3 regions of the Halomonas sp. ATBC28 genome follow, and region 2 is predicted to be linked to each of the others. Evidence: riboswitches for the same ligand, from Rfam matches in the RefSeq annotation. Region 2 holds a riboswitch; each other region holds the start of a gene.
What was found. A riboswitch is a leader RNA that binds a small molecule or an ion and turns the genes downstream of it on or off. The one in region 2 is predicted to bind thiamine pyrophosphate.
Positions count from the first base shown of each region.

Region 1: it holds a riboswitch for thiamine pyrophosphate, as region 2 does, so the genes downstream of both, E0L35_RS18715 (sodium:solute symporter) here and thiM (hydroxyethylthiazole kinase) in region 2, are expected to answer to the same signal.
Region 3: it holds a riboswitch for thiamine pyrophosphate, as region 2 does, so the genes downstream of both, tenA (thiaminase II) here and thiM (hydroxyethylthiazole kinase) in region 2, are expected to answer to the same signal.

Region 1 covers NZ_VCQL01000017.1:87,860-92,320, forward strand. Annotated here, with positions in the region: gene E0L35_RS18705 (hypothetical protein) at 1-136, opposite strand, end outside; gene E0L35_RS18710 (peroxidase-related enzyme) at 315-896, shown strand; TPP riboswitch at 1,021-1,126, shown strand; gene E0L35_RS18715 (sodium:solute symporter) at 1,116-2,528, shown strand; gene corA (magnesium/cobalt transporter CorA) at 2,500-3,468, shown strand; gene E0L35_RS18725 (NnrU family protein) at 3,646-4,224, shown strand; gene E0L35_RS18730 (zinc-binding dehydrogenase) at 4,270-4,461, shown strand, end outside.
Region 2 covers NZ_VCQL01000007.1:67,808-72,268, reverse strand. Annotated here, with positions in the region: gene ampC (class C beta-lactamase) at 1-561, shown strand, start outside; gene E0L35_RS09610 (cupin domain-containing protein) at 754-1,419, shown strand; gene E0L35_RS09605 (DUF6164 family protein) at 1,416-1,784, opposite strand; gene gloA (lactoylglutathione lyase) at 1,794-2,330, opposite strand; gene E0L35_RS09595 (hypothetical protein) at 2,575-2,919, shown strand; TPP riboswitch at 2,974-3,072, shown strand; gene thiM (hydroxyethylthiazole kinase) at 3,096-3,905, shown strand; gene thiE (thiamine phosphate synthase) at 3,895-4,461, shown strand, end outside.
Region 3 covers NZ_VCQL01000005.1:69,473-73,933, forward strand. Annotated here, with positions in the region: gene E0L35_RS06835 (HlyD family efflux transporter periplasmic adaptor subunit) at 1-106, opposite strand, end outside; gene thiC (phosphomethylpyrimidine synthase ThiC) at 525-2,429, opposite strand; gene tenA (thiaminase II) at 2,461-3,144, opposite strand; TPP riboswitch at 3,222-3,383, opposite strand; gene E0L35_RS06850 (sulfurtransferase) at 3,682-4,461, shown strand, end outside.

The sequences.
Region 1 (4,461 bases), on a different contig from region 2:
GGGCAAGTAGCATATGCAGCATGATACGAATGTGCAGCTGACGCTCATGGGTATCATTTTCAAATGCTCGGTAAGGGTCAGTAAACAGCTCGTTTAGACGACCGGGGGTATGTTCCTTGGCTTCGTTATGGCTCATGACAGTGTCCCTTTGAACGAACTGTTTATTAAGAGTAGCGCATGTTTTTTTGTCACAGAACGAATCTTCAGTATGGCGATTAGGGCGGCTTAATAAAAGCCTCGTAATTTAGCTTTTTGTTACGCAACCGCTAAGCCGTTTTTATGAGATGGCTAAACTTAACAATAAAGAGGTGAGCATGTCTTCATCATTAAGTCGTTTTAACGTACCTGAAACATTGGATGACCTGCCTGACGATATTCGCAGTACCATTTTGGCCGTTCAGGAGAAAGCGGGTTTTGTGCCCAATGTCTTTTTGATGTTGGCCCATCGCCCTGCGGAGTTTCGGGCTTTCTTTGCTTATCACGATGCGTTGATGGAGCGCGAATCAGATACCCTCACCAAAGCCGAAAAAGAGATGATTGTAGTGGCTACCAGCGCGCGTAATCGCTGCCTATATTGTGTGGTTGCTCACGGGGCACTGGTGCGCATTTACAGTAAAGACCCGCTACTCGCTGACCAAGTGGCGATCAACCATCGGGTGGCGCCGATTAGCGAGCGCCACCGGGTGATGCTCGATTTCGCCATGCACTGTGCCATCGATGTGGGTGAAATGACCGATGAATGGCTTGCCCGCCTGCTGGAAGTAGGCTTTAGCCAAGAGGATTGCTGGGATATAGGCGCGATCGCGGCGTTTTTTGGCTTGTCGAATCGGTTGGTTACCCTGGCAGGTACGCCACCCAATGAGGAGTTCTACCTGATGGGGCGAGTGCCTCGCTAAGAGGCGACCAGCGCCCCTTAACTTTACTAAGCTATGATTTTGATTGAGAATAGTTCTTGAGACAGCGCTTCGAAAAGTACCCAAAAACGTACTTAGAAAAAGCGCTTAGCAAAACACCTACATTCACTGTCGCCAGGGGAGCCCTGCATAAAAGGGCTGAGATGCGGCTACGCAGACCCTGGAACCTGATCCGGTTCGTACCGGCGGAGGAAGTGCGACATGCTTTACCTAACGTTAGCCGTGCTTGGTGCGGCGCTGTGCTGCTTTGCTTACTTAGGCCTCCGGGCTCGCTGGGTGAATGGCCCACTTGATGACTATGTCACCGCCCGTAACTCGCAAACGGCATCTACCCTGGGGCTCTCCTTCCTTGCCTCCGGCATGGGCGCATGGATTCTCTTTGCTCCTCCTGAAATCGGCGCCTTTGTTGGCCCGATGGCCCTGGCAGGCTATGCATTAGGCTCTGCGCTGCCGTTTATCGTCTTAGGACTGTATGGGCCGAAGATTCGCCGGGCGCTGCCCGAGGGGCGCAGCATCGCCGAGTTTGCCGAAGCGTGCTATGGCCCTGGTGTAAGGCGCTGGGTAACGCTGGTATCAATCGCCTATATGGCGTGTTTTTTAGCTGCCGAGCTAACCGCTATTGGCGCCATTACCGCGCTGCTTTCCGATGTGCCCCCCGCACTGGTGATTATTGGCGTGGCGCTTACCACGCTCATCTATACTGCGGCAGGTGGTCTACGGGCCAGCCTTGCCACTGACCGTTGGCAGGCGTGGTTGTTACTGGTACTGCTGTGTGTGGTCGGTGGCATGGCCCTATGGCGGCTTCCCACTATTCCCAACGAGGCTGCGCTTTCTGCCATTCCCATCACCAGTGCGCTCAGCGTAGCGTTAACGCTAGTGATCGCGGTTACCGCGGCCAATCTCTTCCATCAAGGCTATTGGCAGCGCGTGTGGGCCGCTCAAGACGATCAAAGCCTGGGGCGCGGGGCATGGTTAGGTGGCGCAATGACGGTAGTCGTCGTCATGGTGATTGGTGGTCTGGGTGTATTGGCCGCGATGAGTGGTGTGCCATTAGGCGAGCCGCCGATGCCATTTTTTGCCCTGTTAAGTGATGCTCCTGTTTGGCTGACGCTACCCGCCTTGGTATTAGCGGTGACCTTGGTGGCCTCCAGCGTTGATACGCTGCAAAATGGTATTGCCTCGTTGGTGGTCGCGCGCAGCGAGCAGCAGGGCGTATCACTGGTGGCTGCCCGCTGGGTGACAGTGGTAGTAATGGTACCGGTGGTATTAATTGCCTTGCAGGGGTTGTCAGTACTGCGTCTGTTTTTGATTGCCGACCTGCTGTGTGCTGCCATTGTGGTACCTGTGCTGTTGGGCCTGTGGCAACGAATGACGCCACTGGCCGCCATTGTAGGTGGCATCGCGGGGCTGCTGGGTGCCATTCTCCCAGGGTGGTTAAGCCAAGGAAGCTTGGTCGCCGGGATGGTGGCCGCCAGTTTTCCGGGCAGTGTCCCTACCTTGGGGCCATTCGTCGGGGCGTTAATCGCCTCAACGCTGGTGAGTGTGCTGTTAGCCTACTTAACGCTAGCTATTCGCAAGGACATCCATGATTCGAACTCTTCTGACTACCCCTGAAGGTGAGACCCACGAGGGGGATGAAAGCCTGTTGGCTGTCTGGCAGGAGACGCCTGGCAGCCATATCTGGATCGATATGCAGGGCGAGTCCCAACAAAGCGAGCGGGCGATTTTAGAGGCGTTTGAGTTTCACCCCATGGCGATTCAAGATGCCCACAAAGAGCGCCATCCGCCAAAAATTGAAGAGTTTGATAATCACACCTTGATTATTTATCGTGGCATCTCCTCCTTTGATGCCGAACTAAACTATCTGCCTCAACAGGTCTGTTTCTTTGTGGGGGAGCGATTTCTGGTCACCCTCCATCCCGGCCAAGCGCTCTCCATAGAACGGCTATTCAACGAGCACGGTAAAGCCTTGCTGGCCCATTCGCCGGAACATGTCGCGCTGCGGGTGATGTATATTTCTGCGGGCTTTTATATCGATAGCCTGCTTGAGTTCGAAACGGCGTTAAGCGATCTGGAAGACGAGCTGCTGGAAAATGGTAATGATGTGCTAATGCGCAAGATCATCACTTACCGTTCCCGGCTGGTTAAAATGCGCCGCATCTTTAGCTACCACCAGGGGATTACCCAAGAACTCACCGCTTATGACTATGAGCATTTACCGCGGGAAGAGAGCGAAACCCTGCACGCCATCAACGATGTAGCGGATCGCTTCGAACGCCTCTACACATTGACCCAAATGTACTACGACATTTGCGGTGACCTAATCGATGGCTATATCTCTATTTCCTCCCACCAGCTAAATATCACCATGCGGGTGCTCACGGTGATTACCGCGATTTTTGTGCCGCTCACGTTTATTGCCGGGATTTACGGTATGAACTTCGAAAATATGCCCGAGCTGCGTTATCAGTATGGCTACTTTTTTGTCTGGGGAGCCATGTTGGGTATTGCGGGAGTCATGATTTGGCTATTTAAGCGCAAGCATTGGTTTTAAGGACAGGTTTTAAGGACAGGTTTTAAGGACGGGGTTTAGTCTCCCCATAGAACGACTCCAGGAAACAAAAAGTTGACCCATGCATAGGTGGTCGGTGGCTGAGTGTGGCATCCTCTCCAGCGACCAAGACTATAAGGCATAAAGCCGTCGACTAGCGTTTTCACTGGGAGTTGTTCCATGACGATTATGATTATCGGGCTGCTGATTTTTTTAGGCAGCCACTCTGTACGTATCTTTGCTGAAAACTGGCGTCAGCAGCAGATTGCGAAACACGGCGAAACCACTTGGAAAGTCGCCTATTCGGCGGTATCCATCGTTGGCCTGGCCATTGCTATATACGGTTTTGGCCAGATGCGCCTTGATCCCATCTATATCTGGTACCCGCCAATGGGAATGCGCCATGCGGTGGCGCTGCTGATGGTGCCGGCCTTTATTATGCTGATGGCGGCATACATTCCGCATAACGCGATTAAGGCCAAACTTGGCCATCCGATGATGCTGGCGGTGAAAGTCTGGGCTTTTGCTCACCTGCTGGCCAACGGTCGCTTGGGTGATATTATCTTTTTTGCTGCCTTTCTTATCTGGGCTATCCTGGCGTTCAAAGCCGCCAAAAAACGTGGCCGTCTTGCACCGCCCGCGCCCATCAGCACCCATAAAATGGCCACCATTGTTACCGTACTCGTCGGCTTGGTAGCGTATGTGGTGTTTGCCTTTTACTTGCACACAGTACTGATTGGCGTCCCTGTTTTTAGCTAATCTATTTTTAGCAGTTTGACGTTAGCCCAACCTAGGAGTCACTCCATGGCCGAGACAACACACACGGTGCCCACCACAATGGCTGCTATGCTTTTGATCGGACATGGCGGTATCGAAAAGCTGGAATACCATCAGGATGTCGCCACGCCGCAGCCCAAGGCGGGCGAAGTGCTGGTGCAGGTGACCGCCACGGCGAAGAACAACACGGATCGCAAGGCGCGTGAAGGGCTGTACCCT
Region 2 (4,461 bases):
TTTGCCCCGTTAGGGCTTGAGCATAGCTACTTTCAGGTGCCTGAAGCGCAGCAGGCAAACTATGCCTACGGTTACTCTAAAGAGGATGAACCCATTCGGGTGAACCCAGGCATGCTGGATGCCCAAGCCTACGGATTGAAATCGACTGCCGCAGACGTACTAACGCTGGTGGAAGCCAATATGAGTGGTGCTGAGCTTAATGAACCACTAAGCCAAGCCTTGGCCGCTACGCGCACGGGGTACTTTGAGGTCGGCGATATGACCCAAGGACTCGGGTGGGAAAGCTATGCCTACCCGGTGGCGCTCGATCAGTTACTGGCAGGGAACTCGCTTGAGATGATTTTGCAGCCCAACCCTGCCAACCGCTTAACCCCACCGCTAGCCCCCAGGCAGGAAGCGCTCTATAACAAAACCGGCGCTACCAACGGCTTTGGCGGCTACGTGGCTTTTGTACCCAGCGAGCAAATCGGCATTGTGCTGCTGGCTAACCGCAACTACCCCAATCAGGCGCGCATCGAAGCTGCACACCATATTCTTACCAAGCTGACTGAAGCGCCCTAAGCAAGCAGCCAGACAACCTGATGCCGCCTTCGTGAACTGCACCCCAATCGTTGGATATTCATCCAATGGTTGGGGTGTTTTTTTATGGCGATATAAAGAAGATCAAACAACCGAAAGTTGCATTTTTTGCTGTCGATAAGGAGACTAGCACCCTCCCCCGTCACTTACCTTCACTGCGAAGAGCCCTTTCCCATGCGTCTAAACGCCGATTTTAGCCACTTTGCCTGTGTTACCCCGGAAGAGTATCAGTGGGTCGATTCCCCCAGCGCGGGGGTAGAGCGCATGATGTTTGACCGGATTGGTGATGAAGTTGCTCGCGCTACTAGCCTTGTGCGCTACGCCCCCAATACAAAGTTTGAGCGGCATACCCACGGCGGTGGCGAAGAGATTCTGGTATTGGAAGGCGTGTTCGCCGATGAGCATGGGCGCTACGCGGCGGGCAGCTACTTAAGAAACCCCATTGGCACCGGCCATACCCCGCAAATTGGCGAGGAAGGCGCGCTGATATTTGTCAAACTGCACCAGTTTGACCCCAACGACACGCTACAGTTGGCAGTGCCAGCGCATCGGCTGCCCTGGCAGCCTGATCGACGCCCGCGCATTGCCTATAAAATGCTGCACACCTACAAGCAGGAGCGCACCAGCCTAGAGCGCTGGTCGGCGGGCACCTCCATTACCTACCCCACGCTGCTGGGCGGGCTGGAGTTTTTGATTCTGGAAGGCACACTGAGCGATAGCGAACAGAGTTACACGGCAGGCACCTGGTGCCGCTACCCCAGCGGTTCTGCTCCGGCACTTACCGCCGGTGATGATGGCGTCATGATGTACCTCAAACGCGGCCATCTGCCAGCCGCTTAGCTTCGCGACATACCCAGGAACGGCAGCAGCGTAAGGGCGGCAATAAGCCCCACTGCTAGCAGTACTAACACGACCTGCACCGGGTGAGCGGCCAAACGACGCCACAGCGTCTCCGCGTCACCCCGCTCAACCGCCGCCTGGTGCTCGCGTTGGGCGCGCTCAAGGCGCTCCGCCTGGTAGGCTTCTAACGCCGCGATGGCAGCGTCGTGCTGATGTGGATTGCGCAGCCAAATCGCGTCAACGCCCAGGCGGAAAAAGCCCGCCTGGGTTTCATAGGTATCAAAGCCATGGGCAGCGAGCAGGTCACGCACCTCCATGGCCTCTTCGTCGGTCACATGGCGCAGCCGGAACAGTAGTTCAGCCATTGGCGTGCCTCAAGAGTCGCTCTTCCCCACCATCAGGTCTGCCTGAATCACTTCGATCCAGTAGCCGTCCGGGTCTTTAACGAAGATAACATCTTTCATCTTGCCCTGATCGGAGCGTTTGACGAAGGTGACGTCATGCTCGTCGAACCACGCCTGGGCCGCTGCCAAATCCGGTACGTTGAAGCAGATATGCCCAAAGCCCTGGGGTTCGGCATTGCCATCGTGATAGGCGAAATCTTCCTGGTCTTCAGTCCCCCAGTTGTGGGTCAGCTCCAGCAGCCCTTTCTGGCTAAACGTCCAGGCGGTACGCGCTTGTGCATCGTCCGGAACGCTGTCGCTGGGTTCCAGGTTGGCCAGGAAGTAGAGCGAGAACTGCATCTCTTCGAAATCCAGCCGCCGCATCACCTGCATACCAAACACTTTTGAGTAGAACGCCAATGCCTGCTCAGGGTCTTTCACCCGCAGCATGGTGTGGTTTAAACGAAACCCTTGAGTTTGGGGCGGCGTAGCCACGACGCCGGGATGCTGCTCGCCTTGAAAACTCATTTTGCTCTCCTATCGCTGATGTTGATCATTGAATCCATTGAGCTTCACGTACCGCTTACCATGGGGGCTTTATGGCCATAATAACAGCCCTTACAAGCACGTAGGCAGTGTCGTATCGAGGTGCCGATAAGCGCACTGGCAATACTAAACAAAAACCCTACACTTATTCTTCATAAGCTTTACAAAAAGCAGTTCCCGCAACATGAGTGATGCCCCACCTTTGAGGCGTCTACAGGAGTTTTCCATGAGTGCGATCGATATGACGCTGGGTGACCACCTGACGCTAAAACAGCTTTCCAATGCGCTTCACAACGGTTTTTCGCCGATTGTTGAAGTCGAGTCGATGGATGGAATCTACAAAGTGCGTTTTCACCATGCTAACGGCGTGTCTGAGCTGAGCGATAACAAGGGCCACGTCAGTACTTTTCTGGGCACGGGCGAAATCCGCGATACCCTGGGCCAACTGGGCTTGACCCACGGCGTGCTAACCTTCGCCGACCAGTGTGGTGACGAGATGATTGGGGTCGAGGGTAAAGCGATGACACCTGATGAAATGCTTACCTACGGTACGCGTATTTCGTTTCGTTAGATTGCTATCGTCCGCATCCGGGGCTTTACAGGGCTACTCCAGGCAAGGATAGTAATCCCTCGACAGGGGCGCCCTCCGTTACGGTTGGGCTGAGAAGCACCCTTTGAACCTGAACCGGATAACACCGGCGTAGGGAGTCGTGGTAACGCTTACCACCTCCCTGCCGGGAGGATGCTATGACCCTACGCCCGCTTGGCGATTACCTTGAGACGCTACGCTCAGTGACACCGCTGGTTCACTGTATGACCAACTATGTGGCCATGAACAGCACTGCCAACCTGCTGTTAGCCACCGGCGCGTCGCCCGCCATGCTGCATGCGCCTGAAGAAGTGGCTGAATTCACGGCTATCTCCGCGGGGCTGTCGATTAATATCGGTACGATCTCTGCCCACTGGGCTGACGCTATGCTCACCGCCACAGCGACTGCCGATCAGCATGCCATTCCCTGGGTATTAGATCCCGTCGCCGTTGGCGCCACGCGCTATCGCCAAACGCTGTGCGCGAAGCTGCTGACCGCTAAACCCAGCGTGATTCGTGGCAATGCGTCTGAAATTCTTGCCCTTAACGGTTTAGCTAGCCAAGGCCGTGGCGTGGACGCCACAGCCGCCACCGACCAAGCCGTGGACGCTGCAATAGCATTAGCGCAAAAACACGGCTGTATTGTCGCGATGACCGGTGAAAGCGACTGGGTGACGGACGGCACACAGCACTACCGCATTAACGGTGGCCATCCTTTGATGCCCCGCGTAACAACGCTTGGCTGTGGGCTGAGCGCGCTAGTGGCGGGATTTGTGGCTGCCAACCGCGATGCCCCACTGGGTGCAACGGTAGCCGCACTGGCCTGCTTTGCGGTCACAGGGGAGCGTGCGGGCAGCCACGCCAACGGGCCTGGTAGTTTTCAAGTGGCGCTACTGGATGCGCTGTATCAACTCACCCCTGACGACCTCACTACTTATGCCCAACTGGAGGCAATCCATGCCGCTTGATCTATCGCTCTACTTGGTCACCGATGCCACGCTCTGCCGAGAGCATGGTTTGGAACAAACGGTTGAGGCAGCGGTAAAAGGCGGTGTCACCATCGTGCAGTTGCGTGACAAGCATGCCAGCGACGAACAGATGATTGCCCAAGCCAAACGGTTAAAAGCGCTTCTGGCGGGCACCGATGTCCCGCTGATCATTAACGACCGTTTGCAGGTGGCACTAGAAAGCCAGGCAGATGGCCTGCATGTCGGTCAGAGCGACGCAGCCGTTCAGCAAGCGCGCCGGGTGCTAGGTGAGCAAGCGATTATTGGCCTGTCGATCAATACTATCGCCCAGCTGCAAGTCTCTCCGTTTGAGCTACTCGATTATGTCGGGATTGGCCCCGTGTTTGCCACCGAGAGCAAACAAGATCACGCCCAGCCCATCGGCTTTGGCGGTTTAGCGGCGCTGGTCAAGGCGTGCCCACTGCCCAGCGTGGCCATTGGTGGGCTGAAAGCGGATCATGCGATTAGCGTACAGCGCGCGGGAGCGAACGGTTTAGCGGTGATATCGGCCATTTGT
Region 3 (4,461 bases), on a different contig from region 2:
CTAGGCCCTCCGGCTGCAGTTCCCACCAGGTCAACCAGGCCGCGATGCCTATAACAACTATGGCTGCCAGGCCCTTGAACCACTGTCTTTTACTGCTGAACTTCATAATGTTGCATCCTCGGTTGGCGGATGGCCAGACGATTGATGAGCAGCTCAGAGGATGGGCCAGGGCCAAAGGGCTTAAGCTCGTCGCTCTGTGCCAGCGGTGGCGCATCACAGAACGTAATAAACGGATTCTATTATCCTATTATTATTAATTGTGATTTTGATTTAGGTCAATTAAATACCGACTAGTCGGTATTTAATTGATAGTATTTGCTATGAGCTGGGTAGCTATACCAAGGTTTTTTTCGTCACTCTCAAATGTTAAATGAGCTACGTTGCGCAAAACTACTGTTAAGCCATACTTTTGGGGCAGCGCTAGAAAACAAAGGAGCACACAAGCGATGGGAGGTTGCGGCCATTTTTTAGCGCTCCCCAGGGAAAAGCCGCAGCAAGCAGTAAATTATCGTGCGTTGGTAGATTTAAACTTCCTGATACAGCTCACTCCCTTTGTTGCGGAACTTCTCCGCCTGCTCCTCCATGCCTTTCATCACCGCTTCCTGATCACCGTTCAGGCCGTGCTCATTGGCATAGTCACGCACTTCCTGGCTGATCTTCATGGAGCAGAACTTCGGCCCGCACATGGAGCAGAAGTGCGCCACCTTGGCGGAATCCTTCGGCAGGGTTTCATCGTGGTATTCACGGGCGGTATCCGGGTCTAGGCCCAGGTTGAACTGGTCCTCCCAACGGAATTCGAAGCGCGCCTTGGAAAGCGCGTTGTCGCGCCGCTGTGCCGCCGGATGGCCCTTGGCCAAGTCCGCTGCGTGGGCGGCAATCTTGTAGGTGATGATGCCGGTTTTGACATCGTCTTTATTGGGCAGGCCCAGATGTTCTTTCGGAGTGACGTAGCAGAGCATGGCGCAGCCAAACCAGCCGATCATCGCTGCCCCAATACCCGAGGTAATATGATCGTAGCCGGGAGCGATATCCGTCACCAGCGGGCCGAGGGTATAGAAGGGCGCTTCGTCGCAGTATTCCAGCTGCTTATCCATGTTCTCTTTCACCAAGTGCATGGGCACGTGGCCGGGACCTTCGATCATCACCTGCACATCGTGTTTCCAGGCGATATGGGTCAGCTCGCCAAGGGTCTTGAGCTCCGCCATTTGCGCTTCGTCGTTGGCATCCGCCACCGAGCCGGGGCGCAGACCATCGCCGAGGGAGAACGCCACATCGTACTGCTTGCAGATCTCGCAGATGTCCTCGAAGTGGGTGTACAGGAAGCTCTCCTGGTGATGGTACAGACACCACTTGGCCATGATCGACCCGCCGCGGCTAACAATGCCGGTGACTCGTTTGGCGGTGAGCGGCACATAGCGCAGCAGCACGCCCGCGTGAATGGTGAAGTAGTCCACCCCCTGTTCGGCCTGCTCGATCAGCGTATCTCGGAAGACTTCCCAGGTAAGGTCTTCGGCCACGCCTTTGACCTTTTCCAGTGCCTGATAGATAGGCACCGTGCCAATCGGTACCGGCGAGTTGCGCAGAATCCACTCGCGGGTTTCGTGGATGTTCTGCCCAGTGGAGAGATCCATGATGGTGTCCGCGCCCCAGCGGATACCCCAGGTCATCTTATCCACCTCTTCCTCGATGGAAGAAGTTACCGCCGAGTTACCCAGATTACCGTTAATCTTGACCAGGAAGTTACGGCCAATAATCATCGGCTCGCTTTCGGGGTGGTTGATGTTGTTAGGAATAATTGCCCGCCCTCGGGCGACTTCATCGCGCACAAACTCTGGCGTGATCTCCTCCGGCAAGCTGGCGCCAAAGCTCTGACCTTTGTGCTGGTGGCCCAGAATCCGCTCTACTTCAGCGGTACCTAACGTTTGGCGACGCTGGTTTTCCCGCAGGGCGATGAACTCCATTTCCGGCGTAATAATGCCCTGGCGGGCGTAGTGCAGCTGGGTCACGTTTCCAGGCCGCCCGTCTTTTGTAGAGAGGGCACGCCGCGGGGTGCGGGTTAAATCAAAGCGTAGCTGGGCAAGCGTCGGGTCGTTGGCGCGGCGGTTGCCGTAATCCGATGTTGGCCCCGCTAGAAATTCGGTGTCGTTGCGCTCTTCAATCCAGGCGCGGCGCAGGGCGGGCAGGCCCTGGCGTAGATCAACCTGTGCATTGGGGTCGGTATAGGGGCCGGAGGTATCGTACACCAGCAGCGGCGGGTTCTCTTCGTCAATGCTGCTGGTTTTGGTGGGCGACAGCGAAATTTCCCGAAACGGCACGCGGATATCCGGGCGCGAACCTTCGATATACACCTTACGTGAGCCGGGAAGCGGCGCAATGGCGGCGGCATCGACCTGTGCGGTTTCGGCTAAAAAATGGTTGGTTTTGCTCATTACGGTCTCCATAGTTTGTTGTTGTGCTGTATTAAGCTGTCAGGTCTTGGTCTATTAGCGCTAACCCCATCTGCCAGAAGTCGATTTCCAGGCGAGTGGCATCGCGGAAGATCTTGCTGAGTTCGGCAAAGCGGGCGGGGGTGACATCGGCTAAGCGGGTATTGAGCCATTCAAGCTCTGCCTGCATGGCGGCCTGAAACTCCTCGCCTTCGTACATGGCAATCCAGGCGTCAAAAGGGTTTTGGCTACCGCGTAGGGTAGAGGGCTGGGCGTTCAACCAGTTGGCGATTTCGCCATAGCCCACTAGGCAGGGGGCCAGCGCTACGTGCAGATCGAGCAGATCGCCGCGGTTGCCGGTATCCAATACATAGCGGGTGTAGGCCAGGGTGGCCCTGGCTTCGGGGAGCGCTTCCAGCTCCTGCTCGGAAATCCCCCACTCCTGACAAAAGCCCACGTGCAGGCCCAACTCCACATCCACAATGGCTTTTAAGCCTTCATGGGCCTGGCGAAGATCGGCAAGGGTGGGGCTTTTACAGGCAGCCAGCGCGTAGGCGCGAGCGAAGTGAATCAAAAACAGGTAGTCCTGCTTTAAATAGTGGCGAAACGACGCCTCAGGCAGCGTGGCAGTGCCCAATTGGCACACAAAATCGTGCTCAATATAGGCGCGCCAATCTTCATGAGAGGCGGTGGTGAGATCAGTAAAGCGGTAGCCCATGACTTCTCCGGTGGTAATGATCCGGAGGGGGGCGAAAAAGATCGAGGAAATGGCACTAAGGGAGGCGTGAAATGAAGCCGTGGCCATCGCTTGATCCCTACGCCGGTACCCGCGCTGCGACTTGTGTAAGTAGCAGTGCATTAGCCGGATCAGGTTCAGCGGGACCAGCACTTGGCAGCATTAATTGCTACGCCCTGCGCCATCTCAGCCGGATATCACCGGCACCCCGTCAAGCTGTTCGTGGGTGGAGTGTAGGAGGCGGGTGGGGGAGATGCAAGGGGGGGCTGCCGAATTAGGCTTTGCTTGGTTGTGAAAGAGTGGAGTAGAGTCAAGCTAGAGTTGATAGAACTTCAATGGAAGAGCCGCCATCACTGAAGAAAAAGGCGATATGAACACGGCTCCCGATCCGCTCGACACGCCCGGCGCTCTGCCGTTCGTCGATCAGCATGCTGTGGATTATGTGGGCAGCGTCAACTTGCTGGTGGCGCCCGTCCGCGATCGTGTACTGTTACCTATCGACCTAGACCGGAGAACGCCATGTCTTCCCCCCTTGTGACCACCGACTGGCTTCAGGACAATCTGGATAACGAACATTTGGTACTGATCGACGCTAGCATGGCCAATGTCGTTGGCAAGGAGCCGATTGTTTATGACCGTCCGATGCTGATCCCGGGAAGTTTCCGGATCGACCGGGAAGGAGCGCTTTGTGATACCGGAGCTTCCCAAGCTCACGCCTTCCCGACGGAAGAGCAGTTCACTGCGGAGGTTCGTAGATTGGGCATCGAGCCCGAGAGCCTGGTGGTGTTGTACGACGATCAGGGGATCTACTCGGCACCACGCGCCTGGTGGATTCTGCGGGCTATGGGCCTCAAACAGGTGTTTGTTCTGGATGGCGGCCTGCCGCTGTGGTTGGCCGAAGGGCGGGAGGTCGATTCTGCTTCGGTGGCAGATGCGGCCAAGCATGGCAGCGTGGTTGGCAAACTCGACCACACTCTGGTTCGAGATGCTGCTTATGTTTTCCAGCATCTGGAGGACGAGCGAGTAACTGTCATCGATGCGCGATCACAGGCACGTTTCCTGGCGCAAGCGCCAGAACCCAGACCTGGTGTGCGCGGTGGCCACATCCCCAACTCCCTCAACCTACCGTTTACAGAGGTGCTGGAGGGCTATCGGTTCAAGCCAGCCAGCCAACTGGCGTCAATGTTTGCCCACCTCGCTCCCTCCCTTCAGCCCAGCAACGGGCACCAACTGGTGTTGTCCTGTGGTTCTGGCATCACCGCCTGCATCATCCTACTGGCGGCCGAGCTGGCCGGGTAT